2 regions of the Streptomyces sp. Ag82_O1-12 genome follow, and region 1 is predicted to be linked to the other one. Evidence: riboswitches for the same ligand, from Rfam matches in the RefSeq annotation. Region 1 holds a riboswitch; the other holds the start of a gene.

Evidence for each region. A riboswitch is a leader RNA that binds a small molecule or an ion and turns the genes downstream of it on or off. The one in region 1 is predicted to bind glycine.
Region 2: another riboswitch for glycine. It lies ahead of gcvP (aminomethyl-transferring glycine dehydrogenase); the one in region 1 lies ahead of gcvT (glycine cleavage system aminomethyltransferase GcvT).

Annotation. Positions count from the first base shown of each region.
Region 1 covers NZ_FXUW01000001.1:5,992,621-6,008,084, reverse strand. Annotated here, with positions in the region: gene QOL88_RS27660 (ABC transporter substrate-binding protein) at 1-616, opposite strand, end outside; gene QOL88_RS27655 (ABC transporter permease) at 625-1,623, opposite strand; gene QOL88_RS27650 (enhanced serine sensitivity protein SseB C-terminal domain-containing protein) at 1,967-2,767, opposite strand; gene QOL88_RS27645 (enhanced serine sensitivity protein SseB) at 2,904-3,692, opposite strand; gene QOL88_RS27640 (AAA family ATPase) at 3,795-4,463, opposite strand; glycine riboswitch at 4,686-4,785, shown strand; glycine riboswitch at 4,786-4,905, shown strand; gene gcvT (glycine cleavage system aminomethyltransferase GcvT) at 4,981-6,102, shown strand; gene gcvH (glycine cleavage system protein GcvH) at 6,206-6,583, shown strand; gene glyA (serine hydroxymethyltransferase) at 6,592-7,854, shown strand; gene QOL88_RS27620 (L-serine ammonia-lyase) at 7,942-9,309, shown strand; gene QOL88_RS27615 (MFS transporter) at 9,412-10,821, shown strand; gene QOL88_RS27610 (glycoside hydrolase family 25 protein) at 10,964-11,521, shown strand; gene QOL88_RS27605 (NADPH-dependent F420 reductase) at 11,523-12,185, opposite strand; gene QOL88_RS27600 (EF-hand domain-containing protein) at 12,365-12,577, opposite strand; gene QOL88_RS27595 (MerR family transcriptional regulator) at 12,819-13,292, opposite strand; gene QOL88_RS27590 (MFS transporter) at 13,314-14,576, opposite strand; gene QOL88_RS27585 (AfsA-related hotdog domain-containing protein) at 14,634-15,065, opposite strand.
Region 2 covers NZ_FXUW01000001.1:1,282,192-1,297,655, forward strand. Annotated here, with positions in the region: gene QOL88_RS05950 (LacI family DNA-binding transcriptional regulator) at 1-465, shown strand, start outside; gene QOL88_RS05955 (endo-1,4-beta-xylanase) at 524-1,573, opposite strand; gene QOL88_RS05960 (carbohydrate ABC transporter permease) at 1,628-2,470, opposite strand; gene QOL88_RS05965 (carbohydrate ABC transporter permease) at 2,467-3,465, opposite strand; gene QOL88_RS05970 (extracellular solute-binding protein) at 3,472-4,764, opposite strand; gene QOL88_RS05975 (APC family permease) at 5,191-7,170, shown strand; gene QOL88_RS05980 (DUF1707 SHOCT-like domain-containing protein) at 7,172-7,768, opposite strand; gene QOL88_RS05985 (TOBE domain-containing protein) at 7,897-8,292, shown strand; gene QOL88_RS05990 (TOBE domain-containing protein) at 8,370-8,789, shown strand; gene gcvP (aminomethyl-transferring glycine dehydrogenase) at 8,857-11,742, opposite strand; glycine riboswitch at 11,918-12,013, opposite strand; gene QOL88_RS06000 (PRC-barrel domain-containing protein) at 12,127-12,501, shown strand; gene QOL88_RS06005 (DNA polymerase IV) at 12,420-13,874, opposite strand; gene QOL88_RS06010 (MerR family transcriptional regulator) at 14,059-14,742, opposite strand; gene QOL88_RS06015 (bifunctional nuclease family protein) at 15,038-15,464, opposite strand, start outside.

The DNA.
Region 1 (15,464 bases):
TCAGCTTGAAGACGATCGTCCGGTCGTCCGGCGTCTCGATGGACTTCAGGCCCTCGGCGGACTTGTCCTTGTACGGGCCCTTGTACTTGTCGCCGCCCTCAAGGTACGCCTTGAAGTACGTCGGGCCGTTGGACAGTGCCTCGGGCGCGAAGTTGGAGCGCTCGATGGCGTACTTGACGTCCTTGGACGTCACCGGGGTGCCGTCCTGGAACTTCACACCCGCACGCAGCTTGTACGTCCAGGTCTTGGCGTCCGGGCTGGACTTGCCGAGTCCTTCGGCGAGGTCCGGCACGACCTCCAGGCCCGCCTTGCCCGCCGCCGGCTTGAACGTGGTGAGCGTCCTGCCGTAGAGGCGGGAGAAGTTCTGGACCCAGCCGTAGTACGTGTTGCCCGGGTCGAGGGAGTCCGGCACGTCCGAGTGCTCGTACGTGGCCGTCCCTCCCTTCTTGTCCGACGCGTTGACGATCGAGTTCAGCGCGGCGTCCTTCTTGCCGCTGCCTCCCCCGTCGTTGTCGTCACCGCCGCCGCCGCACGCGGCAGCACCCAGCGACAGTGCCAGGACCGACGCAACGCCGGCGGTCACCCTTCTCGTCTTCACCTGAGGAAGCCCCCTCATTCGATGGATCACTTGCTGCGAGGGTCGAGGGCGTCACGCAGCCCGTCACCCAGCAGGTTGAAGGCCAGGACGGTGATGAAGATCGCCAGTCCGGGCACGAACATGTACTGCGGATCAGCTGTGTAGAGATCCACAGCGTTGCTGAGCATGCCGCCCCAGGAAGCCTGCGGCGGAGCGATACCGACGCCGAGGAAGCTCAGCGCGGCCTCGAACAGGATGTTCGTCGGGATGATCAGCGTCGAGTAGACGAGGATCGGTGCGACGAGGTTCGGGAGCAGTTCCCGGAACAGGACGTACGGGCCGCGTGCCCCGAGGCTCGTGGCGGCCTCGATGAACTCCCGCTTGCGCAGGGTCATCGTCTGGGCGCGCACGATGCGGCCGATGTACGGCCAGCTGAAGAAGCCGATCACGAAGATCAGCACGCTGATGCGCAGGGACAGTCCTTCGAGGCCGAAGAACCCGTCCTGCACGGAGGCGGAGATCGAGATGGCGAACAGCAGCAGGGGGAAGGCCAGGAACGTGTCCATGAGCCTGCTGATCACGCTGTCGATCCAGCCGCCGTAGTACCCGGCGACGACACCGAGCACGGTGCCGATGCACACGGACAGCAGCGTGGCGCCGCCCGCGACCAGGAGGGAGACCCAGGAGCCGTCGATGATGCGGGCGAGCATGTCCCGGCCGTACTGGGGGTCCACGCCGAGCGGGTGGTCCCAACTCATTCCTCCCCAGCCGCCCTTGGGGGCGAGCAGCGCGGGGTCGATGAGGTCCTGGTTGAACTTGTTGGGATCGAGGTTGAAGATCCACTGGATCGGCTTGGAGAACACCGCCATCAGCACGAGCAGGATGACGACGACGCCTCCCGCCATCGCCACCTTGTCCCGCTTGAAGCGCATCCAGGCGATCTGGGTGAGCGAGCGCCCTTCGATCTGGCTCTTCTTGACCCCGGAGAGCACGGCCTCGGGCTGTGCTCCGGCTTCCGCCCCGGTGGTCTCGATCGGTGCGGTCACGGTGCGATTGACCCCTCTCGGGCCGGCGATCGCCGAGCCCCTGGCTGCCGCTGTAGCGGTTTTGTTTGTCTCGTACACAAGACCGACCCGGCCCGTGTCTTGCGGGGAGTCTTCAACGCTTTGGCGATCTGTTGCCAGACTTGGCGGTGAAAGGATGCGTAAACGTGATGCTGTCTGCGGGGTTCCGTTATCCGGACAACGGGTAGCGGGGGTCGGACGCGCCAAGATAGGGGCATTTTAGGACACCCAGGCTCTTTTCGCCCCTATCTACGCGCGGAGAGCTGAGCGGTTGTCGCGTTCGAAGGGTGATGCGCGAGGGGCTCCGGGGGCGACTTCGAGCCGGTCAGTACCGGCCCTGCGCGGGAGGGTATCCGTAGCCGGAGACCGGGGCCTGGACGGGGGCGGTGGCGTGGGCCTCGCGGTCGTAGAACGGGCGGGCCTTCGCACGCAGCCACATGGCCACCGGGTCGTGCTCGTCGGACATGGCGACGGTCGACACGGGAAGCCCGTCCGGCACGGCGCCGAGGGACTGCTGCATCATCGCGCGTACGGAGTCCACGGCCGGCGGCGAGGTGTCGTACACATCCAGTCCGATGGCGAGGTACGGCGCCCCGAGCGCGGGCTGCACCCAGGCCCGGCGCAGCGAGCGGACGGCGGGGGTGCGGTGGGCGTTCTGCGCGAGCAGGGCGTAGAACTGCGGGACCTCGATGGCGGGTTCGGACAGCCGCAGGGGGCCGGCGGGCTGGCGGTCCAGGCCCGTGGCGATTCTGCGCAGGTCGAGCCAGGGGATGCCGACGCCGCCGCCGGGGGCGTGCGGGTTGAGCCAGAGGCCGTAGTGGTCGGGGTAGAGGGCGCGGGCGACGTCGACACCGTCGACCACCTCGTAGGAACGGTTCCAGCCGCTGGCGGAGAGTTCCTGGGCGGAGGTCACGCAGGGGGCGTAGCCGCAGCCGTCGACGTCCATCTTTCCGTACTGGGCGTCGGGAGAGCCGGCTTGCCCGTGCCACAGGAGCATCCAGATCTGGCCGCTGTGCGGGGTCGCGAGCGCGCGCAGGAGTGCCTCGTAGGCGTCGTAACGCCCGGGCGTGACCTGGCGCAGCATGTGCTCGACCTGTCCGGCCGCGGCCGTGCCGCTCGCGCTCACCTTTACCGCCCCTTCGTACAACGCCTCGACGGTGCCCTAGCTTAAGCCCGCGCGAGAGGTCGGAGCCTGGGGTCGTATCGCGGCCGCGGGTCGTGGGTGGTTCTCGCGCGGTTCCCCGCGCCCCTGGGGTACTGGCCTACCGCTGGAAAAAGGGCCGGACCCGGTCCCGCATCCACGCTCCCACCGGGTCCTCCGTCACGTCCAGCAGGACGAGGTTGACCGGCCAGGGGGCCGGGACCGCGGTGACGGCCCGGGTGAGGGCGTCCAGGGGGAGGGCGCGCAGGTCGCCTTCCCACTGGGAGAGTTCGACGCCTACGAACATCACCGGGTCGGCGGTCTCGATCGCGGCGAGGCAGCGGCGGGCCGTGACGACGACGCCGGTCGCCTCGAACTCGGCGGAGGCGGCGGCGAGGAAGTCCACCGGGTCGTCCTGCCAGTCGGGCTCGAAGAGGCGGACCCGGCCGCCGCTCGCGGGACCGTCCAGCGGCGTCCGGCCGGCCCGGCACAGCTCGGCCACGGCGGGCGGCGGGAGCGGGATGCCCACCACACCGCCCGGGTTGACGGCTATGCCGGCGTGCGGGGGCAGGCCGCGGGCGAACTCCACGGCGGGCGCGATGGTGTACGACATGTGGGAGCCGACGACCTGGCGGAACTGCTCCTCGGAGCTGAACACCGGCACGAACGCCTGGCCGTCGATCTCGATGCCGGGCAGGTCGAGGGGGCCGCTGTGCGGGCCGCCGCCGCTGGGCAGCGGGATCCACACGAAGCTCCGGCCGAGCACTTCGACGATCCGCCCGCCGGCCGCCGGTCCGGCGCCGAGGGAGGCCGAGAGCACCTCCTCCAACTCGTTGCCGGGCCAACCGCCGTGCGGGTGGGTCTGCGTCTGCGCCGGAAAGTCCGCGGAGAAGTCCGCCGGGATGTCCATCTGCCTACCGCCTGCCTGGAACCACTGCTGTGGCTCAAAAGGCTAACGGCTGACGGGACGCCGGGGGCATCGGGAACAGGACCGGTGTACGACGGCGCGGGCTCAGCCCGTGAAGCCGATTCTGTGCAGGGTGTTCGCCGTGTCCCGGTCGGCGAGGACGGCCGAGCCGCAGCCGGCGGGGAGGTCGCCGCGCTCCACCGCGCGCAGGAGACGGTTGCCGGCCACGCGGTGGCGCAGGAACGCGTAGCGCGAGACGCCGCGGCCGCGGTCGCGCTGACCGGCCAGGGCCTGCTCGGGCGTGACGTCGAGGAGGAGCAGGTGGAGCGTGCCGCCCCGGCGGCGGGCCTCGCGGGCGAGCCAGCGGCGGACCCAGGCCTGGGCGCCGCAGTCGTGCACGACGACGGCCTCCCCGGTGCGCAGGGCGCGGCGCAGCCCGGCGTAGTGGGCGAGGCGGACGAGCGGGCGGTAGAGCGCGTACGGCAGGGCGCGCGGCATGCGGCGCTCCCAGCGGTCGCGGGTGTCCTGGGAGTCGATGCGCCGGCCCGGGACGGTGCGCCGCATCAGCGTGGACTTGCCGCTGCCGGGCAGGCCCGTGACCACGACGAGGTCGCGGGGGCCGAACAGCAGCGCGTGCGGGCCGCCCCCGGGACGGTCGCGCAGGTCGCGGACGACCGGCGCCGGCGCCGGGGCGCGGACCGCCCGGACCGGAGCGGCGGCCGGCTGCTCGGGCAGCGCGATGCCCGTCGTCGCGTACGCGGTGGTCCTGTTCACCGTGATCGTCCTCCCCTGGGGCCAGGTACGGAGTCCCATCCCCGCCGAGTGTAAAGAGAAGGTAATGCGGCAGGCCTCTCATTTACGTTCTCGTCCTGCAACAGGGCTGCTACAGGTCGCTGTGCCCGGCGCGCGGGACTCGTGCACTCCCTGTGAAAGGTCCCCCTGCCGCGCCGGAAGGATGCGTGCAATGATGTGCGCGCCAACTGCATACCGGCCGTTTGAATCCGCGCGGGAGAGTTCCCAGCACCGCAAGAGCTGGGGCGCCGAAGGAGCAAGTCCCTCCCTTGAATCTCTCAGGCCCCGTTACCGCGCGGGCGAGGCACATCTGAAAAGCGGGCCGCCTCCTGTCCTCGACGGGACGCGGCTCCACCCAAGGTGCAAGCCATGGACCCGTGCGGTCATGGCGAACCTCTCAGGTTCCGATGACAGATGGGGAGGAACGACCTCGCCCTCCCCCACGCTCGGCTTCGCCCGCGCGGGAGGGACCCCCATTTGCCTTGGGAGACGACCGACCGTGAGCAGTACAGGAGAACTCCGTCACACCGCGCTCGATGCCCTGCATCGTTCGCTCGGCGCGACGATGACCGACTTCGCCGGCTGGGACATGCCCCTGCGCTACGGCTCCGAGCGCGACGAGCACCTCGCCGTGCGCACGAAGGCCGGCCTCTTCGACCTCTCCCACATGGGCGAGATCACCGTCACCGGGCCGCAGGCCGCCGCGCTGCTGGACTTCGCCCTGGTGGGCAACATCGGCGGCGTGAAGCCGGGCCGGGCCCGCTACACCATGATCTGCCGGGCCGACGGCGGCATCCTGGACGACCTGATCGTCTACCGGCTGGGCGAGACCGAGTACATGGTCGTCGCCAACGCCTCCAACGCCCAGGTGGTGCTGGACGCGCTGACCGAGCGCGCCGCCGGCTTCGACGCCGAGGTGCGCGACGACCGGGACGCCTACGCGCTGATCGCCGTGCAGGGCCCGGAGTCCCCCGGCATCCTCAAGTCCCTCACGGACGCCGACCTCGACGGCCTGAAGTACTACGCCGGGCTGCCCGGCACGGTCGCGGGCGTCCCGGCCCTGATCGCCCGGACCGGCTACACCGGCGAGGACGGCTTCGAGCTCTTCGTGAAGCCCGAGCACGCCGTCGAGCTGTGGCAGGCCCTGACCAAGGCCGGCGAGGGCGCCGGCCTCGTCCCGTGCGGGCTGTCCTGCCGCGACACGCTGCGCCTGGAGGCGGGCATGCCGCTGTACGGGCACGAGCTGACGACCTCCCTCACGCCCTTCGACGCCGGGCTCGGCCGGGTGGTGAAGTTCGAGAAGGAGGGCGACTTCGTGGGCCGCGAGGCCCTGCGCGAGGCCGCCGCCCGCGCCGAGCAGAATCCGCCGCGGGTCCTGGTCGGCCTGATCGCCGAGGGCCGCCGGGTCCCGCGCGCCGGGTACGCCGTCGTCGCCGGCGGCGAGGTGATCGGCGAGGTCACCTCCGGCGCCCCCTCCCCCACCCTCGGCAAGCCGATCGCGATCGCGTACGTCGACCCCGCGCACGCCGCGCCCGGCACGAGCGGCGTGGGTGTGGACATCCGGGGCAGTCACGAGCCGTACGAGGTCGTGGCGCTGCCGTTCTACAAGCGCCAGAAGTAGACACTGGCCGAAGGGCCGCGGCAGCGACCCCGTGCCCGTCGTCCCAGCTCACCAGCAGTCCCCCCTTTCACAGCACTCCCGCGCGTACAGGAGAATCCAGGCCATGAGCAACCCCAAAGAGCTGCGCTACAGCAAGGAGCACGAGTGGCTGTCGGCCGCCGAGGACGGCGTCTCGACGGTCGGCATCACGGAGCACGCGGCCAACGCGCTCGGCGATGTCGTGTTCGTCCAGCTTCCCGAGGTGGGTGACTCCGTGTCCGCCGGCGAGACCTGCGGCGAGCTGGAGTCGACCAAGTCGGTGTCCGACCTGTACTCCCCCGTCTCCGGTGAGATCACCGAGGTCAACGAGGACGTCGTGAACGACCCGGCGCTGGTGAACTCGGCCCCCTTCGAGGGCGGCTGGCTGTTCAAGGTGCGGGTCACGGACGAGCCGGGCGACCTGCTCTCCGCCGACGAGTACACCGCGTTCTCCGCGGGCTGAGGAGTCGTATGTCCGTCCTGAACACACCCCTGCACGAGCTCGACCCGGCGGTCGCCGCCGCGGTCGACGCCGAGCTGCACCGCCAGCAGTCCACGCTGGAGATGATCGCCTCGGAGAACTTCGCTCCGGTCGCGGTCATGGAGGCGCAAGGCTCGGTCCTCACCAACAAGTACGCCGAGGGCTACCCCGGCCGCCGCTACTACGGCGGCTGCGAGCACGTCGACGTGGTCGAGCAGATCGCGATCGACCGCGTCAAGGAACTGTTCGGCGCCGAGCACGCCAACGTCCAGCCGCACTCGGGCGCCCAGGCCAACGCCGCCGCGATGTTCGCGCTGCTCAAGCCGGGCGACACCATCATGGGTCTGAACCTCGCGCACGGCGGGCACCTGACCCACGGCATGAAGATCAACTTCTCCGGCAAGCTCTACGACGTCGTCGCCTACCACGTGGGCGAGGACGGCCGGGTGGACATGGCCGAGGTCGAGCGGCTGGCCAAGGAGTCCAAGCCGAAGCTGATCGTCGCCGGCTGGTCGGCCTACCCGCGGCAGATGGACTTCGCCGCGTTCCGCCGGATCGCGGACGAGGTCGGCGCGTACCTGATGGTCGACATGGCCCACTTCGCCGGGCTGGTCGCGGCCGGGCTGCACCCGAACCCGGTGCCGCACGCGCACGTGGTCACCACCACGACCCACAAGACCCTCGGCGGCCCGCGCGGCGGTGTGATCCTCTCCACGGCCGAACTGGCCAAGAAGATCAACTCCGCCGTCTTCCCCGGTCAGCAGGGCGGTCCGCTGGAGCACGTGATCGCGGCCAAGGCGGTCTCCTTCAAGGTCGCCGCCTCGGAGGACTTCAAGGAGCGCCAGCGCCGTACGCTGGAGGGTGCCCGCATCCTGGCCGAGCGTCTGGTGAAGGACGACGTCCGGGCCGTGGGTGTGGACGTCCTGTCCGGCGGCACGGACGTGCACCTGGTCCTGGTCGACCTGCGCCACTCGGAGCTGGACGGCCAGCAGGCCGAGGACCGCCTCCACGAGGTGGGCATCACGGTCAACCGGAACGCGATCCCGAACGACCCGCGTCCGCCGATGGTGACGTCCGGTCTGCGGATCGGCACGCCGGCGCTGGCGACCCGGGGCTTCGCAGCCGAGGACTTCGCGGAGGTCGCGGACGTCATCGCCGAGGCGCTGAAGCCGTCCTACGACGCGGAGGCCCTCAAGGCCCGGGTGAAGGCCCTGGCCGACAAGCACCCGCTGTACCCGGCTCTGAACGCGTAACGAAGAAACCTTTCGGGCGCCGCGCCCGCCACCAGCGGACGCGGCGCCCACCCCCTCTGCACCACCCATGTAGTCAGGAGTTCCCCCGTGGCCATCTCGGTCTTCGACCTGTTCTCGATCGGCATCGGCCCGTCCAGTTCCCACACCGTCGGCCCGATGCGGGCGGCCCGGATGTTCGCCCGGCGGCTGCGCAACGAGGAGCTGCTGGCCCCGACCGCACAGGTCCGCGCGGAGCTGTACGGCTCGCTGGGCGCGACCGGCCACGGCCACGGCACGCCCAAGGCGGTGCTGCTCGGCCTGGAGGGCGACTCGCCGCGCACGGTCGACGTGTCGAGCGCGGACGAGCGGGTGGAGGCGATCAGGACCGACGGGCGGCTGAACCTGCTCGGCGAGCACGACATCGCGTTCTCCTACGACGACGACATGGTCCTGCACCGCCGCAAAACGCTGCCGTATCACGCCAACGGCATGACCCTGTGGGCGTACGACGCCTCGGGCGCCGAACTGCTGACGAAGACGTACTACTCGGTCGGCGGCGGCTTCGTCGTCGACGAGGACGCGGTCGGGGCGGACCGCATCAAGCTCGACGACACCGTGCTGAAGTACCCCTTCCGCACGGGTGACGAGCTGCTGCGCCTGACCGAGGAGACGGGTCTGTCCATCTCCGCGCTGATGCTGGAGAACGAGCGGGCCTGGCGCACCGAGGAGGAGATCCGCGAGGGCCTGCTGGAGATCTGGCAGGTGATGCGGGACTGCGTGGCGCGCGGACTGTCCCAGGAGGGCATCCTGCCGGGCGGCCTCAAGGTGCGCCGCCGGGCCGCGAACACCGCGCGCAAGCTCCGCACCGAGGGCGACCCGCTGGCCCTCGCCATGGAGTGGATCACCCTCTACGCCATGGCGGTCAACGAGGAGAACGCCGCGGGCGGACGGGTCGTCACCGCCCCCACCAACGGCGCCGCCGGCATCATCCCGGCGGTCCTGCACTACTACGTCAACTTCGTGCCGGGCGCCGACGAGGAGGGTGTGGTCCGCTTCCTGCTCGCCGCGGGCGCGATCGGCATGCTCTTCAAGGAGAACGCCTCCATCTCCGGCGCCGAGGTCGGCTGCCAGGGCGAGGTCGGTTCCGCCTGCTCCATGGCCGCCGGCGCCCTGGCCGAGGTCCTCGGCGGCTCGCCCGAGCAGGTCGAGAACGCCGCCGAGATCGGCATGGAGCACAACCTCGGCCTCACCTGCGATCCTGTGGGCGGCCTGGTCCAGATCCCCTGCATCGAACGCAACGGCATGGCCGCGGTCAAGGCCGTCACGGCCGCCCGCATGGCGATGCGCGGCGACGGCTCGCACAAGGTGTCCCTGGACAAGGTCATCAAGACGATGAAGGACACCGGCGCGGACATGTCGGTGAAGTACAAGGAGACGGCCCGGGGCGGGCTGGCGGTGAACATCATCGAGTGCTGAGCCCGGGACAGGGTGTGTCTCGCCATGCGAGACGTCCATACCGGAAATCAAGACGGCTGACATCGTTGCAGTACCCATGTTTCACACATGAAAGACCGAACGATGCCCGCACCAGCCACCGGTTCAGCCCCCACGCCCGTCAACCCGAGGTCGCGCGTCCTCGTCGCCAGCCTCATCGGCACGACGATCGAGTTCTACGACTTCTACATCTACGCGACCGCCGCGGTGCTCGTCTTCCCCCAGCTGTTCTTCCCGAGCAGCGACCCGACCACCGCGCTGCTGTCGTCCTTCGCGGTCTTCGGCGCCGCGATGGTCGCCCGTCCGATCGGCGCCGTCGTCTTCGGGCACCTCGGTGACCGGCTCGGCCGCAAGAAGACGCTCGTCGTCTCGCTGCTGACCATGGGCATCGCCACGTTCCTCATCGGCGTCCTGCCCACTTACGCGCAAGCCGGCTGGCTGGCCACCGCGCTGCTCGTGCTGATGCGGCTCGCGCAGGGCTTCGCGCTCGGCGGCGAGTGGAGCGGTGCCGCCCTGGTCGCGACGGAGAACGCCCCCAGCGGCAAGCGCGCCCTGTACGGCACCTTCCCGCAGCTGGGCGCCCCGCTCGGCTTCATCATCGGCAACGGCCTGTTCCTGGGTATGGGCGCGCTCCTGCCGTCCGCGGCCGGTGCCGACCCCTCGCAGCCCTCGGAGGCCTTCGTCAGCTGGGGCTGGCGTGTCCCGTTCCTGTTCTCCGCCGTGATGGTCGCGATCGGCCTGTGGGTGCGCTCCCGGCTCGTCGAGTCGGCGGTCTTCGCCAGGACCCGCGAGTCCGGCGGGGTGCGGCGGCTGCCGCTCGCCACGGTGGTGCGCAGCCACGGGAAGCAGTTGGTCCTGGGCACCTTCATCATGCTGGCGACCTACGTGCTCTTCTACCTGATGACCACGTTCTCGCTCAGCTACGGACGGACCGCGAAGGACGCCGCCGTCCCCGGACTGGGGTACGGCTACACGACGTTCGTGCTCATGATGATCTTCGGCGTGCTGTTCTTCGCCGCGTTCACCCTGGTCTCCGGTCCGCTCGCGGACCGGTACGGGCGGCGCGCCACCCTGATCTGGATCACCGCCGCGATCGTGGTCTTCGGGCTGGTCTGGGTGCCGCTGATCGAGCTGGGCACCCTGGGCGTGGTGCTGTGGCTGGTGCTCGGCTTCACCCTGATGGGCATGACCTTCGGCCCCATGGGCGCGCTGCTGCCGGAGCTCTTTCCGACGAGCGTGCGCTACACCGGCTCCGGCATCGCGTACAACGTCAGCTCGATCCTCGGGGCGGCGGTCGCCCCGTTCATCGCGGTGGCGCTGTGGGAGACCGGGGACGGCTCACCGTGGCTGGTCGGTGTCTACCTCTCGGCGATGGCGGTGCTGACGCTGATCGCGCTCCTGCTCGGCAAGGAGACCAAGGACGTCTCCCTGGACGACCGGGACGCCGTCGCCGACGACCCGGCCCGCGCCCCGGCCGGCTCCCCCGCCCCCTGAAACCGACCGTCAAACCGACCGGCGCTCACCACCGCCGGGCCGCGAGCCTCCTCGCGCCCGGCGTACGGCCGCCCTCGCGGGGCATAACAACAACCCCTGACCCAAGGGAACTTCAGCCCCACCCGCACCAGAGGGAGCCCCCATGCTGCGCGGCATCGACGTGAGCGCCTACCAGTCCTCCTCCTACGGCACCGACGGCCTCTCCTTCGTCTTCGTCAAGGCGACGGAGGGCCGTTCCTACGTCAATCCGAAACTCGCCGCCCAGACCAGACGAGCCCGTGACGCCGGGCTGGTCGTCGGCTTCTACCACTTCCTGTGGCCCGGCAACCTGACCGCCCAGGCCGAGTACTTCGTGAGCAAGGCCCCCGAGCGGGCGGGCGACATCCTCGCCGTCGACTGGGAGAACACCAGCAACGGGACGCACGCGAGCAACGCCGAGAAGGACCTGTTCATCAGGAAGCTGAAGGACCTTCGGCCGAACCATCAGGTGGTGCTCTACTGCAACCGCCACTTCTGGCTCAACGTCGACACCACCTCCTATGCGGGAGACGCCCTGTGGATCGCCGACTACGTGAGCGCGGGCAAGCCCCGCATCAAGGCCAAGTGGCGCTTCCACCAGTACACCGACGACCCGCTCGACAAGAACGTGGCCGACTTCGAGAGCAAGGCGGCGCTGCGGAAGTGGGCGGAGGACGCCTGATCTAACCGCTGAACTCCGGCGTGCGCTCCGGGGTCGCCTCCGCCAGGGCCTTCGTGACCGCCTCGGCGCCGCCGCGCAGGCCGTAGACCGGGGTGCCGGGCTGCTGGCGCCAGGAGTCGTCGATGCCGCCCGCGTCGACGGTGTCGAAGCCGAGGGCGTCGATCAGGTCCCGTACCGTGCGCTTGGCCGTCTCGTCGTCGCCGGCCACCGGGAGGGCCATGCGGCCGGGGTCGCCGGCGGGGAGCGGGCGGTCCAGGATGTCCTGGGCGTAGGTGCCGTTGAAGGCCTTGACGACCGGGTGGCCGATCCGGCGTTCCGTCCAGCGGCTCTCGGTGAGGCCGTCGTCCTCGATCTCCGCGATCCTGCCGTCGCGCTGCCGCGGGTAGTAGTTGCCGGTGTCGATGACCGCGACGCCGTCCGCCGCGCCGTCGAGCAGGCCGGAGGGAAGGTCCGGGACGGCCTTCAGCGGAACGGTGACGACGACGACCTCGGCGCCCCGGGCCGCCTCCCCGGCCGTCACGGGCGTCGCGCCGGTCTCCTCCGCCAGGGCCGTGAGCGTCTCGGGGCCGCGGGAGTTGGCGACGGCGACGTCGTGCCCGAGGGCGGTGAGCCGCCGGGTCAGGTTGCCGCCGATGTTGCCCGCTCCGATGATGCCGATCTTCATGTCCTCGCCTCGTCCTTCCGGAGATGAACAGCGCCGCGTGAAGCCTTCGTGACCAGGGTCAACCTCGGGGGCGGGTGGGCTATTCCGGTCCCGGAAGGGTCTCCGTCCGGGCATGACGAGGGGCCCGGTCCGAGGATCGTGGACCGGGCCCCTTCGTGCCGCACGGGCGAGCCGGAGGCCTACTTGTTCAGGTAGGCCCAGAACTCGTCGAAGCTCAGCTGCTTGTCGCCGTCGAGGTCGCGGGTCTTGATGACGACCTCGGCGACCGACTCGGTGACGTTCCAGTCACCCGACTTGGCCAGGGCGCTCTTGAACTCGGCAGCGGTGATGAATCCGTCACCGTCCGTATCGATCCGCTCGAACTGCTTGCGTGCTTCCTCGATGTCCGCCACCGATCCGCCCCTCATCTCGTGCTGTGCTTCCTGCTGACGCAGGTCTGACGGAGGTCAGATTAACCGGCCGTGTGTGCCTCCAGCGCGGCGGCACCGGGCGCCCGGGGGTGGTGTGCGACCGCGGCCAGCGCGGGAGGCGTCCCGGTGGCGCGCGCAGGGCCTCGGTGCCCGCGGGCCCTGGCCCCGACCCGCAGCACCGAGTCGAACGCGCTGACAGGTCCGGAGCCTCGCTCACCGTCCGTCAGGCGGTCTGCCCACGGCGGGGCAACCAGGACGGGGTGTCGCCCGTCGGCCACGTGCTGTCCTTCTTCTCTCCGAGCCGCTGCGGGCAGATCTGGTCTCCGGGCGAGTGGGTCCGGCCGTGCAGGTCGCCGAGCCGGTCGAGCAGTTGGCCTCGGACGCGGGTGAGGTCGTCGATGCGCTGCTGGATCACGGCGAGCCGCTGCTCGAACACGGCGATCTTGGCGCCGGGGTCGACACAGCTGTGGTCGCTCAGCAACTCGTCGCGCAGGCAGCCGTCGATGAGCAGCAGATCGTCCGTGGTCAGCCCGGCGGCCAGAAGCAGCCGGATGTTCTCCACGACCCGCACCGCTTCCGGCCCGTAGGTGCGGTAGCCGTTGGAGGAGCGCTCGGGGTGCAGCAGTCCGTGCTCCTCGTAGTACCGCAGTGCCCGGGTGGTGGTGGCGGTGGCGTGCGCGAGTTCCCCGATGCGCATGGTGCTCCTTTCTGTTGCCGGTCAGACGGTACTCTCGGCCGCCTTCGGCGTTTCCACGGCCGGGCCGGTCGCTTCAGGCTCGGCCCCGGGACTACGGCGCCGCTCTCCGGCCGCCTCGACGAGGGCGAACACCAGCGCGAGCACGGCGACCCCGCCGCCGACCGCGGGCAGCCAACCCAGTGGGGCCCCCGTCGCGATGACCCGGCCGCCGAGCCAGCCGCCCAGCGCCGTACCGAGGTTGAACGCCGAGCTCTGCACGGTCAGAGCCAGCGTGCGGGCCTGCTGCGAGGCAACGTTGAGCAGCCGCGTGTTCACCGCCGGCATGACCGCGTAGTAGGCGGCGCCGAAGAGGAAGAGGAACCCGACCACCGGCGTCTTGAACGACGTGGTCGCGCCCAAGAGGAGCAGGGAGCCGGCCAGAGCGGCCACGCAGACGGACACGGCACCGAGCACCGAGCGGTCGGTCAGCCGGCCACCGATGAGGTTGCCGACCGTGCCGCCGATGCCGAACAGCAGCAACAGCGGGGTGACCGCCGACTCCCCGAAACCGACGGCGTCGGTGAGCAGGGGCGTGACGTAGGTGTACGCCGTGAAGGAGGCGGCGGCGCACAGCGCGGTGATGCCGGTGACGATCTGCACGCGACGGTCGCCGAGGACCCGCAGTTCCGCCAGCCGCCCTCGGTCCTCGTCCGCGGAGATGCCGGGCGTGTTGGGCGCGAGCGCCGCGACGGGCACGGCGACCGCGAGAGTGAGCGCGGCGACCGCCCAGAAGGTGGCGCGCCAGCTCAACCACTGTCCGAGGGCGGTGCCGATGGGCAGTCCCGCGATCATCGCCAGGCTGAAGCCCAGCGAGACCCGGGCCACCGCCATGCCCCGCTTGTGCGGCGGCACGACGTCGGCCGCGATACCGAAGAAGAGCGGCATCAGGGCGGAGTGGGCGAGCGCGGCGATGATCCTTCCGATGGCCAGCGGCCAGAACGAGGTTGCCGCGGCGGACACCACGTTGCCGAGGACGTAGGTGATCATCAGCGCGATCAGCAGGTGTCGGCGCCGCGCCCGTCCGGTGGTCAGGGCGAGGACCGGGCCGCCGATGACCACCGTCATGGCGAAGGAGCTGACGAGGAGGCCCGCGGTGGACAGCGAGACGCCCGCGTCGGCGGCGATGTCGGGCAGCAGACCCGCGATCATGATCTCGCCGGTGCCCAGAGTGAACGAGCACAGGGTCAGGACGGCCAGAGCCCAGGCGGAGCCCCGTTCGGTGGAGGGCTTCTGTGAGGTGTGCATGAGCGGCAGCATCAACCTTGACGTCTGGGTGAAGGTCAAGTCGCGACCGGGAGCGGTTCAGGAGTGGCCGCGTGCGCCGCACGGGGTCCTCGCATCGGGCGCCACCTCGAAGGCGACGGACGCGGTGAAACAGAGGCGCTCGTACTGCCGGGCCGTGACCAACAGGTGGTCCGGGTCGGCGGGGTCGGCCTCGGTGTCGACCCAGCAGGGGGCGTCGAACTCGACGTACCGGTGGAAGCGGGTGGTCATCCCCGTGGTGCGGACCGGACGGGGCCGCAAGGCCACGTGGGCGGCTTGGCGGGCGGCGTCGAGCAGCACCATCCCTGGAACATGGTCGACCGGGTCGTCGAAGAGTACGGGGTGTCCCGTGTCGACGCGCAGCAGATGGCGTCCCGCGACGTTCATGGGTGACAGGACGACGTCGTCCGGCCCGGGCCGGCCCGCCTCGTGCGCCGGCAGGGCGGCGGGTGGGGCCGGAAGTCGCTCCACGGCTCGGGCGATGTCGGCGTACTCGCCACGTAGCCGGCGGTAGACGCCCGGGGTCCGGATGGTGAAGCGTGGAGTCGAAATGGACCCGGTTCATACGGGACATGTTGATGACGACCTCGACTTCTGAATGGAAGACGAAGTCCTCGAAGCAATGTCCACCGCCTCTGATGCTGATGCGCTTGCCACGGTTCACCGCGTCCTGCACCATCTCGACGACCTGACGCGTCGTGGGCAGCACGATCTGCTCCGGAGGGGCGACCGAGCGCTGGTTCAGGCCGGATATCAGGTCGGCGTAGCGCGCATCGCCCGGGTGGACGGAAACCGGACTCGGCCCGGCGGCCGCAGCTTCCCGGGCCGCCGCGGCAGGTGCCGGCAGCAGTCCGGCACCTGCCGCCGCAC
Region 2 (15,464 bases), 4.7 Mb from region 1:
GGCCTGATCGCCGGACCGCCCCGGCTGCTGTGCTCCCGGGCCCGCCTGGACGGCTACCGCGCGGCCCTGGAGGGCGCCGGCATCACGATGGACGCCTCCCTGGTCGTCCCCGGCGACTTCCGCCCCGAGTCGGGGTTCACCGCCTGCACCACCCTGCTCGACCTTCCCGAGCCGCCGACCGCGCTGTTCGCGGCCAGCGACCAGATGGCACTCGGCGCGATCGAGGCACTGCGCCGGCGTGGGCTGCGGGTGCCGCAGGACATGAGCGTGGTCGGCTTCGACGACCTTCCGGAGGTCCGCTGGTCGGCCCCGCCCCTGACGACGATCCGCCAGCCCCTGGCCGACATGGGCAAACTCGCCGTGCGCACGGTGCTCCGCATGACCCGCGACGAGCAGCCGGACTCGCCACGGGTGGAGCTGGGCACCGACCTGGTGGTCCGGGCGAGCACCGCGCCCCCGGCCTGACCTCCGCCGCGAGGTAGGGCGCCCCGCCACCCCCTGTCCGGCGGGGCGCCCGCCCCCGCTACCTCCCCCCGAGCGCCTCACGCAGCGCGAAGTAGGCCGGCTTGCGCCGCAGTTCCTCGTCCCACGGCAGCGCCGCGCCCTCGCCCGGGAAGAACGCCGGGATCCACGAGTACTTGTCGGTGTAGTCCCACAACGTGATGCCGACGCACCGCCGTACGGCCAGGCACGCCTCGGTCACGTCGGCGTACCACTCGGCCTGCTGTGCCAGCTTCTCCTCGGTCGCGGGCAGTTGCATCCGGATGTCGACCTCGGTGAGCGCGGTGTCGAGACCGAGCCGGGAGAAGCGGCGGAGGTTGTCCTCCAGGGTGGCCGGATAGCCGTACTGCAGGGCCAGATGGGCCTGGAGGCCGATGCCGTGCAGCGGGACGCCCGCGGCCTTCAGCTCCTTGGCCAGGCGGTGGTAGGCGTCGCTCTTCGGGCCGATCCCCTCGATGTTGTAGTCGTTGAGGTAGAGCTTGACGCGCGGATCGGCCTGGTGTGCCCAGCGCAGGGCGTCGGCGATGTAGCCGGGCCCGAGCGTCTTGTAGAAGACCGACTCCCGGTAGGTGCCGTCCTCGTTGAACGCCTCGTTGACGACGTCCCAGGCGAACACCTTGCCCCGGTAGTGCCGTACCTCCGTCTGGATGTGTTTCTTCAGTACGGCCCTCAGCTCGGGGGCCGTCCATTGCCTGCTGGTGAGCCACTCGGGGAGCTGGCTGTGCCAGACCAGGGTGTGGCCGCGCACCTTCTGGCGGTTGGCCCGGGCGAGGTTCACGATCTCGTCGCCCTGGGAGAAGTCGAACACGCCCTGCCGGGGCTCCGTCGCGTACCACTTCATGCCGTTGCCGGGCGTGATCTGGTCGAATTCGCTGCCGAGCAGGGCCTTGTACGGTCCGTCCACGAGCTCGGGGTTGTCGGTGGCGCTGCCGAAGTAGCGGCCGTGCCGCTGGGCGAGGTCGGCGAGGGTGGGCTGCTGGTGCCCCGCCTGGGCGGGTGTGCCGGCGCCGATGCCGGCGGCGACCAGGAGCGCGGCGACGGCGCCGGCGAGTCTGAGACGGGTGGTGCGCATGGTGCGACTCCTCACGACGGGTGGGTGGGTAGAGCCGTACGTTCGTGGCGCGGGTCAGCCCTTGGTGGCGCCTGCGGTGAGGCCACCGACGAGCTGGCGCTCGGCGACCGCGTAGAAGGCGAGGGCGGGGACCATGGCCAGCACCAGGTAGGCGAAGACCTTGGCGTAGTCGGCGGAGTACTGCCCCTGGAACTGCTGGACGCCGATCGGCAGCGTCCACCACTGGGAGTCGGTGAACACCAGCAGCGGCAGGAAGAAGTTGTTCCAGCTGGTGACGACGGCCAGCACGGAGACGGTGCCGAGCGCGGGCCGGGCCATGGGCAGCAGCACCCGCCAGAAGAAGCCGAAGGAGCTGCACCCGTCGAGCGTGGCCGCCTCCTCCAGCTCGCCCGGGATCTGCCGGAAGAAGCCCCGCAGGATGATGATCGTCATCGGCAGTCCGAAGGCGGCCTGCGGAAGGATCACGCCGAGGGGGTTGTCCAGCAGGTCCAGGGAGCGCAGCAGCAGGAACAGCGGCAGGGCGGCCACCGCGAACGGGAACATCAGCCCCATGGTGAACAGCGTGAACAGCGCTTCACGGCCCCGGAAGGCGAACCGTGCGAAGGAGAAGGCCGACAGGGCGGAGACCGCGACGATCAGGACGGTCGTGCCGATCGCGATCAGCGTGCTGTTGCCGATCTGTCGCCAGAAGTCCCCCGAGCCGAGGATCTGGGTGTAGTTGGAGGCCACCCACGACTCGGGCAGACCGACCGGGTTGCGGGAGAGTTCGTCGGTGGACTTGAAGCCGGAGAGCGTGGCGTAGAGCAGGGGGACGGCCATGACCGCGCCGACGACGGTCAGGACGAGGTGCAGGCTCCAGGCCCTCCCCCGCGCCCGGGTCTTCTGACTGGCTGTCATTTTCCGTCACCCCGCATGGTCGTGGTGGCCCCCTCCAGGTCGCGCCGGAGGACGAACCGCTGGTAGGCGAGGGCGAAGACGAGACTGATGCCGAACATGACGACGCTGATCGCGCTGGCGTAGCCGACCTGGTAGCGCTTGAAGCCGTACTGGAACATGGTCACGGCCATGGTCTCGGAGTGGTGGTCGGGGCCGCCCGCGGTGGTCACCCACACCAGGTCGAAGAGCTGGATCGATCCGATGACCGCCAGGAACACGCTGATGCGCAGGGTGGGCGCGAGCAGCGGCAGCGTGACGTTGCGGAACCGCTGCCAGGCACTCGCCCCGTCGATGAGCGCCGCCTCGGTCAGTTCCCTCGGGACGGCCTGGAGGCCGGCCAGGTACAGCATCATGTGGAAGCCGAAGTACTTCCAGGTCATGACCAGGAACACGGTCGCCATGACCGTGGACGGATCCGCGAACCACTCCCCGCCCAGCCCCTCAAGCCCGATCTTGCCGAGGACCTGGTCGGCGAAGCCGTCGTCCGGGGCGAAGATCATGCCGAAGAGGATTCCGGTGATGGCCTCGGACAGGACGTACGGGGCGAAGAACAGCATCCGGTACACCGCCCGGCCGCGCATCCGCTGGTTGAGCAGGACGGCCATGGCGAGGGCGAACGGCAGTTGGAGGGCGAGCGACAGCACCACGAGCACGAGGCAGCGCCACAGGTCACCGAGGAAGACCTCGTCCTGCAGGAGCCGGGTGAAGTTCTCGCCGCCGATGTAGTCGGAGGGCATGCCGAAGCCGCCCCAGCGGAAGAACGCGGCGTACAGGGCGAACAGCATCGGCAGCAGCACGAGCCCCAGGAACAGCACCAACGCCGGGAGTTGGAAGCCGGCCGCGGTGAGCCAGTGCAGCGTGCGGCGCCGGGCCCGACCCCGGGGACGGTCCGCGGCCGGTGTCGGGGAACCGGCGCCGGGGCCGGTCCGTTTGTCCGGCAGGAACGTGGAGGTCATCGCCGGCTACTGCTCTTCCTTCGCGGTCTTCGTGATCGACTGGGCGACCTGCCCGGGCGACTTGGAGCCGGCGATGAGCGCGGCCACGCTGTCGTTGACCTCCTGGCCGACGGCGGGCGCGTACGCCTGGTCGAGGTAGAGCTGGAAGCCGGTGGCCGCCTTCAGCTGCGCCTGTACGGCCTTGATGTTGGGGTCGGCGATGGCGCTCTCGGCCGCCGGGACCACGGGCAGCACACCGGTCTTCTTGACCAGTTCCAGGTCGGTGGCCTCGGACGCGAAGAACGTGAGGAAGTCGACGGCCTCCTGCGGTGCGCCCCGGCGCAGTGCGTGCCCACCGCCTCCGCCGAACACCTCCGTGATGGCACCCTTGCCGCCCTCGACCGCGGGGAACGGGAAGTAGCCGAGGTCCTTGCCGAGGCCCTTGCCCGCGTCGGCCTGGACCGTGGGCGCCCACTGGCCCATGAGCTCCATCGCCGCCTTTCCGTTGCCGACGGTGGCGGCCTGGCCGGTGGGGGTGGAGTAGGCGGCGCCGAGGAAGCCCTTCTGGAACGGGCGCAGGCCGACGAGTTCCTTCAGGTGCTCGCCCGCCTCGACGAAGGGGGCGGTGGTGAAGTCCTTGTCGTCGTAGGCCTTCTGGAGCGCCTCGGCGCCGGCGGTGCGCATCGCGAGGTAGGCCCAGTAGTACATGCCGGGCCACTTCTCCTTGCCGGCCAGGGCCAGCGGCGTGACCTCGGCGGTCCTCAGCTTGCGTATGGCGTCGAGGAAGTCGCTCCAGGTGGTCGGGGGCCCGGCGATGCCGGCCTTCTCGAAGAGCGCCTTGTTGTACCAGAAGCCGATCATGCCGATGTCGAACGGGATGCCGTAGACCTGGTCATCGAGCAGGTACGGCTCTCGGGCGACCGGCAGCAGGGCGTCGCCCCACGGCTTGGTCCGGTCCGTGAGGTTCTCGACGAGCCCGGCGTCGACCTGCTGCTTCAGCACGCCGCCGCCCCAGGTGTGGAAGATGTCGGGCAGCTTCCCGGAGGCGGTCAACGCCGTCATCTTCGACTTGTAGGCGTCGTTCTCCATCTGGACGATCTTTATCTTGACCTTGGGGTTCTGCGCCTCGTACTTCCGGGCGAGAGCGGCCCAGACGCCCTTGGCCGGCTGGGTGGTGGAGATGTTCCACCATTCGATCGTGGTCGTCCCCGACGACCCTCCGTCCGAGTCCCCGCCGCATGCGGTCAGTGCCGTCATCCCCAGACCGGCCGCGGCGGAGGCCGCCAGGAAGCCGCGGCGGGACAGTGCCGGGTCGCCCATCATGCCCTCCTCGAAAGTTTCGAATTAGATCCAGAAAGCTTCGTTGCTGCCGCACCCTAAAGACAGCGGCCAAAGGGTGGCAACCCCTTGTGCGCGGTCAATCTCTCAGCGGAGTAGGGGCCGGGGCGCGGTGACGAAACATTCGGATCAGCAGGCGAACGTTACGAAGGCCGCTCGGTCGTGATCACACAGGGTGTCCGCGTTCAAGTCGCCGCTCGGCAGCGCTCATCTCGTGGTCGGAGGCGTCCCACGGGGTCTCATCTCGCGTTTTCACCTCTGCGGCCGCCCAGCCCGCCAGTCTTAACGGAAGCTTGACGTGCCCACCCCCCTCTTTCATGGGCCACCGCATCACGCTCCGCTTACGCTGATCGGGCCGTCCAGTGATGGCCGGAAAACCACGCTGAGCCGCACATCGGGAGCACGTCGATGGCCACCACCGAGCACCCAGTACCGAGCCGTCCGGAGCCCATCTCACCCGGCCGTCTGCGCGCCTGGATGCTGGAAGGCCTGTCCGACATGGGCAAGGACGGTGGCCACACCGGGCCCCACGCCCAGCCGGAGCCCCCGCACCGGGGACAGCGCTGGTGGCGGGTGATGTGCCTGACCGGCGTCGACTACTTCTCGACCCTCGGCTATCAGCCAGGCATCGCCGCCCTGGCCGCCGGGCTGCTGTCACCGATCGCGACCATCGTCCTGGTCGTCGTCACCCTGGCCGGCGCCCTGCCCGTCTACCGCCGCGTGGCCGAGGAGAGCCCCCACGGCGAGGGCTCGATCGCGATGCTGGAACGGCTGCTCTCCTTCTGGCAGGGCAAGCTGTTCGTGCTGACTCTGCTGGGGTTCGCCGCCACCGACTTCCTCATCACCATCACGCTGTCGGCCGCCGACGCCTCCACCCACCTCGTGGAGAACCCCCATCTGACCGGTGCCCTGCACGACAAGCAGATGCTGATCACCCTGGTCCTGGTGGCCCTGCTCGGGGCCGTGTTCCTCAAGGGCTTCCTGGAGGCGATCGGCGTCGCGGTCGCCCTCGTCGGCGCCTACCTCGCGCTGAACGCGGTCGTGGTGGCCGTCGGCCTCTACCACGTCATCACCGCCGGCCATGTGATCACCGACTGGTCGAGCGCCCTCACCACCCAGCACAGCAACGTCCTCGCCATGATCGGCGTCGCCCTGCTCGTCTTCCCGAAACTGGCGCTCGGGCTCTCCGGGTTCGAGACGGGCGTCGCCGTGATGCCGCACGTCCAGGGCGACCCGGACGACACGGAGGCACGGCCGACCGGCCGCATCCGCGACACGAAGAAGCTGCTCACCACGGCCGCGCTGATCATGAGCGTCTTCCTGATCACGACCAGCTTCATCACCACCCTGCTCATCCCGGAGAAGGAGTTCGAGGCGGGTGGCCAGGCCAACGGCCGCGCGCTCGCGTACCTGGCGCACGACTATCTGGGCAACACCTTCGGCACGGTCTACGACGTCTCGACGATCGCCATCCTCTGGTTCGCCGGTGCGTCCGCGATGGCCGGCCTGCTCAACCTGATGCCGCGCTACCTGCCCCGCTACGGCATGGCCCCGCACTGGGCCCGCGCCGTGCGGCCCATGGTCATCGTCTTCACCCTGATCGCCTTCCTGGTGACCTGGATCTTCGACGCCGACGTCAACGCGCAGGGCGGTGCCTACGCCACCGGCGTGCTGGTCCTCATCAGCTCCGCCGCGATCGCGGTGACCATCGCCGCCCGCAAGGCCCGGCAGCGGAACTGGACCATCGCCTTCGCGGTGATCTCCGCGGTGTTCCTCTACACGACCGTGCTCAACGTCATCGAGCGCCCGGACGGCGTGAAGATCGGCGCCTGCTTCATCGCCGGCATCATCCTGGTCTCCCTGCTGTCACGGCTGGCCCGGGCCTTCGAGCTGCGCGTGACCAGCGTGACGCTGGACGACATGGCGGAGCGCTTCGTCCGCGACATGGCCAGCCGCCGGATACGGTTCATCGCCAACGAGCCCGACCGGCGCGACATCGCCGAGTACCGCGACAAGATCGAGCAGATCCGGCACGACAACGACGTGTCCGGCCAGGAGGACTTCGTCTTCGCCGAGGTGACGGTGACCGACCCCTCCGAGTTCGAGGCGGGCCTGACCGTACGCGGTGAGGTGCTGCACGGCCGCTACCGCGTCCTGACCCTGGAATCGTCCTCGATCCCCAACGCCCTGGCCGCGCTGCTGCTGCACGTCCGCGACGCGACGGGCCGCACCCCGCACATCTACTTCGAGTGGACCGAGGGCGGGCCCTTCGCCAACTTCCTGCGCTTCTTCCTGTTCGGGCAGGGCGAGGTCGCCCCGGTGACCCGCGAGGTCCTGCGTGAGGCGGAGCCTGACCGCAAGCGGCGGCCGAGGGTGCACGTGGGCTGACTCAGTCCGTCGCGCCCTTCCTGCCGAAGCCCCTTCGCGGCGGGCGCGCCACGACCTGCCCGTAGTGGATCTCGCCCGTGATCCGTATCCGCAGCAGAACGGGGGCGTCGGCCGGCCGACGGGCCTTGATCTCGGAGTAGTTCAGCCCGAGGCCGCCCGTGTCGACCACGACACCCGGCCGGGTCAGCAGCTTCAGGGCGCCCGCCCGCAGATCCAGGTCGATGTCCAGGATGTCGTGGGTGATCACCGCGTCGGTGAAGTCCAGAGTCACCTCACCCCACGCCGAACGGATCTCCAGCCGCCGCGGCACCACCCAGCCGTCACCCCGGCGGGTCGAGGCCCCCTCCTGCCGGATCCGGACGACGCCCTCGGCCTCGCCGGACGCCTGACCGGCCAGCGCGGGCAGATCCGCCGTCAGCACGGCGAGCTCGCCCACCGTGCGTGCGGACAGCGCCGTCTCGAGCCGCTCCTCGAGCTCCTCCAGGGTGAGCCGTCCGTCACCCGCGGCGACGCGCAGCACGTCCACGACCCGGTCCCGGTCCGCGTGCGACGCCCTCACCTCGGGTGATCCACCGGCCCGCGCGATCTCGGCCGCCATCACTCCACCCCCGATCCCCCGGGCACGCCGCCCGGCCCACCCACTCGACCACTAACGCTATATCGCGTTATACCCAACGGCCAACCCCGCAGCCGCAGTTCCCTCCCGACGCCCCTATCGTGACCGGCATGCAGTCCTACACGATCGGCCAGGCAGCACGGCTGCTCGGCGTCAGCCCGGACACCGCCCGCCGCTGGGCGGACGCGGGCCGCATCACGACCCACCGCGACGAGGCCGGGCGACGGCTCGTCGACGGGCGTGACCTGGCCGCCTTCTCGGTCGAACTCGCCCGGTCCGGCACCGCCGAGGAGGACACCGCCTACACCTCGGCCCGCAACGCCTTTCCCGGCATCGTCACCGCGATCAAACTCGGCGACGTCGCCGCCCAGGTCGAGATCCAGGCCGGCCCGCACCGCCTCGTCTCCCTGCTCACCCGCGAGGCGGTGGAGGAACTGGGCCTGGAGGTAGGCGTGGAGGCGACGGCCCGCGTGAAGTCGACAAACGTTCATATCGACCGCGTCTGAGGCCTGGACAGGAGAGCAGGGGGCACGCAAAACGCGCATACCAGGCCCAAAACCCCCTGTCGGACTACCGTGCAGCCATGAGCCTGAGCATTCGCAACCAGCTCCCCGGCACCGTGACCGCCGTCACCACGGGCGAGGCCATGGCGGCGGTCACGGTCCGCCTCACCGGCGGCCAGGACCTCACCGCGGCGATCACCCGCGAAGCCGCGGAAGACCTCCGTCTCGCCCCGGGCACGGCCGTGCGCGCCCTGATGAAGTCGACGGAGGTCTCCTTGGCGACCGCGCCCATCGAGGGCCTGTCGATCCGCAACCAGCTCCCTGGTACGGTCACCGACCTCGCCGCCGGCGCGGCGATGGCATCCGTCCGCGTCACGGTGGAGGGCGGCGAACTGACCGCCGCGATCACCCGGGACGCCGCGGAGGACCTGGCCCTCTGGCCCGGGACCCCCGTCGTCGCGCTGATCAAGGCGACCGAGGTGTCACTCGCCACCGCGTGACTCGCCCGTACATGGCGAGAGGGGCCCCGCACCGCGGAGCCCCTCCCTGTGACCGGCCGGCCGGTCGTCAGTCCTCGTACGCGTCCAGCGGCGGGCAGGAGCAGACGAGGTTCCGGTCGCCGTAGGCCTGGTCGATGCGGCGCACCGGCGGCCAGTACTTGTCGGCTGTCGACATCCCGGCCGGGAAGACGGCCTCCTCACGGCTGTAGGCGTGCTCCCACTCCCCGGCGAGCGCGCCGGCGGTGTGCGGGGCGCCGCGCAGCGGGTTGTCCTCCGCGGGCCACTCGCCGGAGCCGACCTTCTCGATCTCCGCGCGGATGGCGATCATCGCCTCGCAGAACCGGTCCAGCTCGGCCAGGTCCTCCGACTCGGTCGGCTCGATCATCAGCGTCCCGGCCACCGGGAACGACATGGTCGGCGCGTGGAAGCCGTAGTCGATCAGCCGCTTGGCGACGTCGTCGACGCTCACGCCGGTCGTCTTGGTCAGCGGGCGCAGGTCGATGATGCACTCGTGCGCGACGAGACCGCCGGGGCCGGTGTAGAGCACCGGGTAGTGCGGCTCCAGCCGCTTGGCGATGTAGTTGGCGCTGAGCACGGCCACCTGCGTGGCCCGCTTCAGCCCCTCGCCGCCCATGAGCCGGACGTACGCCCACGAGATGGGCAGGATGCCGGCGGAGCCCCACGGGGCCGCCGAGATGGGCCCGACGCCCGTCTTCGGGCCGGCCTCGGGCTGCAGCGGGTGGTTCGGCAGGTAGGGCGCGAGGTGCTCGCGCACCGCGACCGGGCCGACCCCGGGGCCGCCGCCGCCGTGCGGGATGCAGAAGGTCTTGTGCAGGTTCAGGTGCGAGACGTCGCCGCCGAAGTGCCCCGGCTTGGCGAGCCCGACGAGCGCGTTGAGGTTGGCCCCGTCGACGTAGACCTGCCCGCCCGCCTCGTGCACCTGCGCGCAGATGTCGGCGACGTGCTCCTCGAACACACCGTGCGTGGACGGGTACGTGATCATGAGCACGGCCAGCTGGTCGCGGTACTGCTCGATCTTGGCCCGCAGGTCCTCGACGTCGATCTCGCCGTCCTCGGCGGTCTTCACGACGACGACCTTCATGCCGGCCATCACGGCGCTGGCGGCGTTGGTGCCGTGCGCGGACGACGGGATCAGACAGACGGTGCGCTGCTCGTCCCCGTTGGCCCGGTGGTACCCGCGGACGGCGAGCAGACCGGCCAGCTCGCCCTGCGACCCGGCGTTCGGCTGGAGGGAGACCTTGTCGTAGCCGGTGACCTCGGCGAGCCGGTCCTCCAGCTCGTGGATGAGGGTGAGGTAGCCCCCGGCCTGCTCGGCGGGCGCGAAGGGGTGCAGCTGCCCGAACTCGGGCCAGGTGATCGGCTCCATCTCGGTGGTCGCGTTGAGCTTCATGGTGCAGGAGCCCAGCGGGATCATGCCGCGGTCGAGCGCGTAGTCGCGGTCGGCCAGCTTGCGCAGGTAGCGCAGCATGGCGGTCTCGGAGCGGTGCTGGTGGAAGACCGGGTGCGCCAGGTAGTCGTCGGTCCGCAGCAGCGCGGCCGGAAGCCCGTCCTCGGTGGCCGCGTCCAGCGCCTCGACGACGCCGTCGACACCGAAGGCGGCCCAGACGGCACGCAGCTGGGCGCGCGTGGTGGTCTCGTCGCAGGCGATCGAGACGTGGTCGGCGTCGACGTGCCGCAGGTTGACCCCGTTGTCCCGGGCGGCGGCCACGACCTCGGCGGCCCGGCCCTGGACCCGCGCGGTCAGGGTGTCGAAGTACGCCCCGTGCACGATCTCGACGCCGCCGCCCGCGAGGCCGGCGGCCAGGACCGTGGCGTACCGGTGGGTGCGCCGCGCGATGCCCTTCAGGCCCTCCGGGCCGTGGTAGACGGCGTACATGCCGGCCATGACGGCCAGCAGCACCTGCGCGGTGCAGATGTTGCTGGTCGCCTTCTCACGGCGGATGTGCTGCTCACGCGTCTGCAGCGCCAGCCGGTAGGCCTTGTTGCCGTCGGCGTCCACGGACACGCCGACGAGCCGCCCGGGCAGGCTGCGCGCCATCTTGTCCTGGACCGCCATGTAACCGGCGTGCGGTCCGCCGAAGCCCATGGGGACGCCGAAGCGCTGCGTCGTGCCGACGGCGATGTCCGCCCCGAGCTCGCCGGGCGACTTCAGCAGCGTCAGCGCCAGCAGATCGGCGGCGACGGTCACGAGCGCGCCGAGCTCGTGCGCCCGGTCGATGACCGGCTTGAGGTCCCGCACGACACCGGAGGCGCCCGGGTACTGGAGCAGCACGCCGTTGATCTCGCGCTCGGCGATCTCGGCGGGGATGCCCTCGCTGAGGTCGGCGACGACGATCTCGACGCCGGTCGGCTCGGCGCGGGTCCGGATCACGGCGATGGTCTGCGGCAGCGTGTCCGCGTCGACCAGGAACAGGCCCTTCTTGTTCTTGCCCAGGCGCCGCGACAGCGCCATGGCCTCGGCGGCCGCGGTGCCCTCGTCGAGCAGGGAGGCGCCCGAGGTCGGCAGTCCGGTCAGTTCGGCGACCATGGTCTGGAAGTTGAGCAGCGCCTCGAGCCGGCCCTGCGAGATCTCCGGCTGGTACGGCGTGTAGGCCGTGTACCAGGACGGGTTCTCCATGACGTTGCGCATGATGACCGGCGGCGTGAACGTGCCGTGGTAGCCGAGGCCGATCATGGAACCGAGGACCTGGTTGCGGTCGGCGAGGGAGCGCAGCTCGGCGATCACCTCGGCCTCGCTGCGGGCCCCCGGGAGGTCCAGTGCCTCGGCGCTCTTGATCACGGCGGGGACCGCGGCGGCCGTGAGCTCGTCGAGCGAGCCGTAGCCGACCTGGGCGAGCATCTTGGCGCAGGCCTCGTGGTCGGGGCCGATGTGGCGCTGCTCGAAGGGGACTGCCTCTTCGAGCTCGGAGAGCGGAATGCGGTGGGCGGTCATTACGGAGGCCTCCTGGTCGACACGACCTGCGAGGGGCACCACGGCACGGGTACCCGGACGGCCTCCCCCTCTGTCATCTCAACCTGAGAGCTTCACCGGATCGCCCGAAGACGTCCGGCTTTCACCGTCGGTGAGAGCGGAAGCCGTCGACACCCGCCCTGCTTTCCAGAGTGACCTCGTCCGTGCGGTACGTGAGCCTGAGAGATTCCGGGGAGGATTTGCTCCTTCGGCGCCTCCGATGGTGTCCGGAGGACTCTCCCGCACGGGGTCAACAGCCGCTGCCAGCGTACCAGCGAGGTCAACGCACGAACCTTCGAGTGGCCGCATCCCTACTTGTACCGTTTTGTAGTGTTTACGGATGAGGTGCGACCATGTGGAGGGCCCGTGCGAACCGACATCGATCCGCGCAACCTGATCGGCCGCAAGGCGTTCGACCGCAACGGGACCAGGATCGGCACGATCGACGAGGTCTACCTCGACGACGCCACCGGCGAACCGGAGTGGGCGGCCATACGGACCGGCCTGTTCAGCAGGGACGCCTTCGTCCCCCTGGAGCCCAGCGAACTGATCGAGGGCGCCCTCCACGTCCCCTTCGAACGCGCCCTGATCAAGGACGCCCCTGACTTCGGCGTGGGCCGCCACCTCTCCCCCGAGCAGGAACTGCAGCTCTACCACCACTACGGTCTCGACGTCGCCGCCCCGCCCCCGCTGCCGGACCACGACTTCGGCAAGCTCGCGGGCACCGATGAGACGGCCTGAGACACCGCCCCGGGCACGCCGCCTCCCCCATCCGGCCCCCGTAACACCAACGGCAACGGATCCGCCGCCTCCAGGTCCGGATCGTCGACCCGGAACGTCCGCACCCGGCCGGGCTCCGAGTGGGGCGTCTCGAACCGTACGGTGACCCGCCCGAGGCCGCTGCCCTGCACCCACCCGTGCCCGAACTCGGCGTGCCGCACGTCGTGCCCGGCGGGCCACCGCCGCTCGGCGAGCGACGGCTGCTCCTCGGCCGCCGCCACGGCGTGCTCCTCGACCGGGCCCTCCGCGACCGCCCGCTCCCCCGCCGCCTGGGCGAACAGGTCCTCCTGCGTGTAGTCGGCGAGTCCGCTGACCCCCACACCGAGGAGCCGCACCCCACCGGTCGTATCGACCGAGTCCAGCAGTCTGGCCGCCGCCTCGCGGATCACCGCGGGATCGTCCGTGGGCCCGCGCAGCGTCTCGGACCGGGTGAGCGTCGAGAAGTCGTAGCGCCGCACCTTCAGCACGATCGTCCGCCCCGACAGCCCGGCCCCGCGCAACCTGCGCACACACCGCTCGGCGAGCCGCTGCACCTCCAGGCCGACCCGTGTCCGGTCATGGATGTCCACGTCGTAGGTGTCCTCGACCGACACCGATTTCGTCTCGCGCTCCGCCACCACCGGCCGGTCGTCGCGCGCCAGGGCCATGGCGTACAGACCGTGCCCGTGCGCCTTCCCCAGCAGCCGGACCAGTTCGTCCTCGCCCGCCTCGACGATCTCCTCGACCGTGGTGATCCCGGCCCGCCTCAGATGGTCCCCCGTCGCCGGCCCCACCCCGGGCAACGTCCGCACCGACATCGGCCCGAGCATCGCCCGCTCGGTGCCCGGCTCGATCACCACCAGCCCGTCGGGCTTGGCCTCCTCCGAGGCGATCTTCGCCAGCATCTTGGAGGCGGCGAGTCCCACCGACCCCGTGAGCCCCGTGACGGTCCGTATGTCCGCGCGCAGCTTGATCCCGGCCAACCGCGCCGACGGCTCGTCCCAGGCCACTCCCCCGGCTTCCAGGTCCACGAACGCCTCGTCCAGGCTCAGCGGCTCCACCAGAGGCGACAGCGCACGCAGCAGCTCCATCACCCGCTCGCTGATCGACTTGTAGAGCGTGAAGCGCGGCACGAGATACGCGGCGTTGGGAGCGAGCCGCCGGGCCTGCCCCATGGGCATCGCCGAATGCACCCCGAAGACCCGCGCCTCGTACGACGCGGTCGCCACCACCCCACGCGGCCCGAGCCCGCCCACGACCACGGCCTTCCCACGCAGGCTCGGCTTGGACGCCTGCTCCACCGAAGCGAAGAAGGCATCCATGTCGAGATGCAGGATCGTGGGCGCGGTTCTCACAACTCCGATGCTGCCCTACGCCACTGACAACGCCCCGCGCGGCAACCCCGGACACCCCACCGGAAACCGTTGCGGCACCCCTGGCACCCCTGGCACCCCTGGCACCTCACCGGAAACCGCTTACGGCCGGGCGCGGAAACGTCCCGCCTCCTGCGACCGCGTACATCCCGCGCCGCCCGAGGGATCAGACGGCCCGGTTCCGGCGGCGCGCCAGCTCGTCCGCCGGGTTGGGCCCCACCAGGGTCTCGCCGGTGTCGATGCGCTCACCGTGCAGCTGGGACAGGGCGCTCTCGACGTCCCGCCACACCACGCCCACGGCGATCCCGAACACACCCTGGCCGCCCTGGAGCAGGGCATGGACCTCATCGGGCGAGGTGCACTCGTAGACCGTCGCGCCGTCGCTCATCAGCGTCATGCGCTCCAGATCACTGAAACCGCGTTCCCTGAGGTGCTGGACGGCCGTGCGGATGTTCTGCAGCGACACCCCGGTGTCGAGGAACCGCTTGACGATCTTCAGGACGACCACGTCCCGGAAGCTGTACAGCCGCTGCGTCCCGGACCCGTAGGCGGGCCGCACGCTCGGCTCGACGAGCCCCGTGCGGGCCCAGTAGTCCAACTGCCGGTAGGTGATACCGGCGGCCGCACAGGCCGTGGGGCCGCGATAGCCGATCTGCTCGGACGCCATGGACGTCGTCCCTCCGCTGCTCGCCACCGCTGTCGGCCGCTGCGGAGCGTGATCGGCCGCACCACCCGGCTGGGGGCATCCCCCGCCCGGGAGGGGCCGTGAGCCGGGGGGAGGGTACGGACCGCTCGCCCTGAGACTGCGCTCGGGGCCGCCCCCAGCCGTACCGTCGCCGCTGCTTCTCACGCCGACCTCCGTCCTTGACCTGCCTTCTCGACGGTAGGCAGTCACCAGGGGTGCGTCAACGATCGCCACACTCGCCACGCCGAGTGATAATCACCCTGAGAGTGGTTTCCCGTGCCCCACCGCGGGGAAAGGCTAGCCGAATGTGTGCGGCACGAACCGTATGACGCTCTCACGCGCCACCGGCACATGCGGGCATTTCACCCTTTGCGCAAACGTCGGGCGGCCCGGTCACGGACCACACCGTCCGCCGGGCCGCCCACACGACTGTTCCGACCGCTGCCGCTCCTCGAGCAGCTCACTGACTGCTGGTGCCGAAGTCCTCCGGAGAGATCTGGTCGAGGAACTCGCGGAACTTCTCCACCTCGTCCTCCTGCTCGTCCGGGATCGCGATACCGGCGTCGTCGAGCACCGTGTCACTGCCGTAGATCGGCGTCCCGGTGCGCAGCGCGAGCGCTATGGCGTCGGACGGGCGGGCACTCACCTCGACGCCGCTGGCGAAGACCAGCTCCGCGTAGAAGACGCCCTCACGCAGGTCCGTGATGCGCACTTCCGTGAGCTCCTGGCCGACGGCTTCCAGCACGTCCTTGAACAGGTCGTGTGTCAGCGGCCGCGCGGGAGCCATCCCCTGCTGGGCGAAGGCGATCGCCGTCGCCTCCCCCGGTCCGATCCAGATGGGGAGGTAACGGTCGCCTCCCACTTCACGCAGCAGCACGATCGGTTGG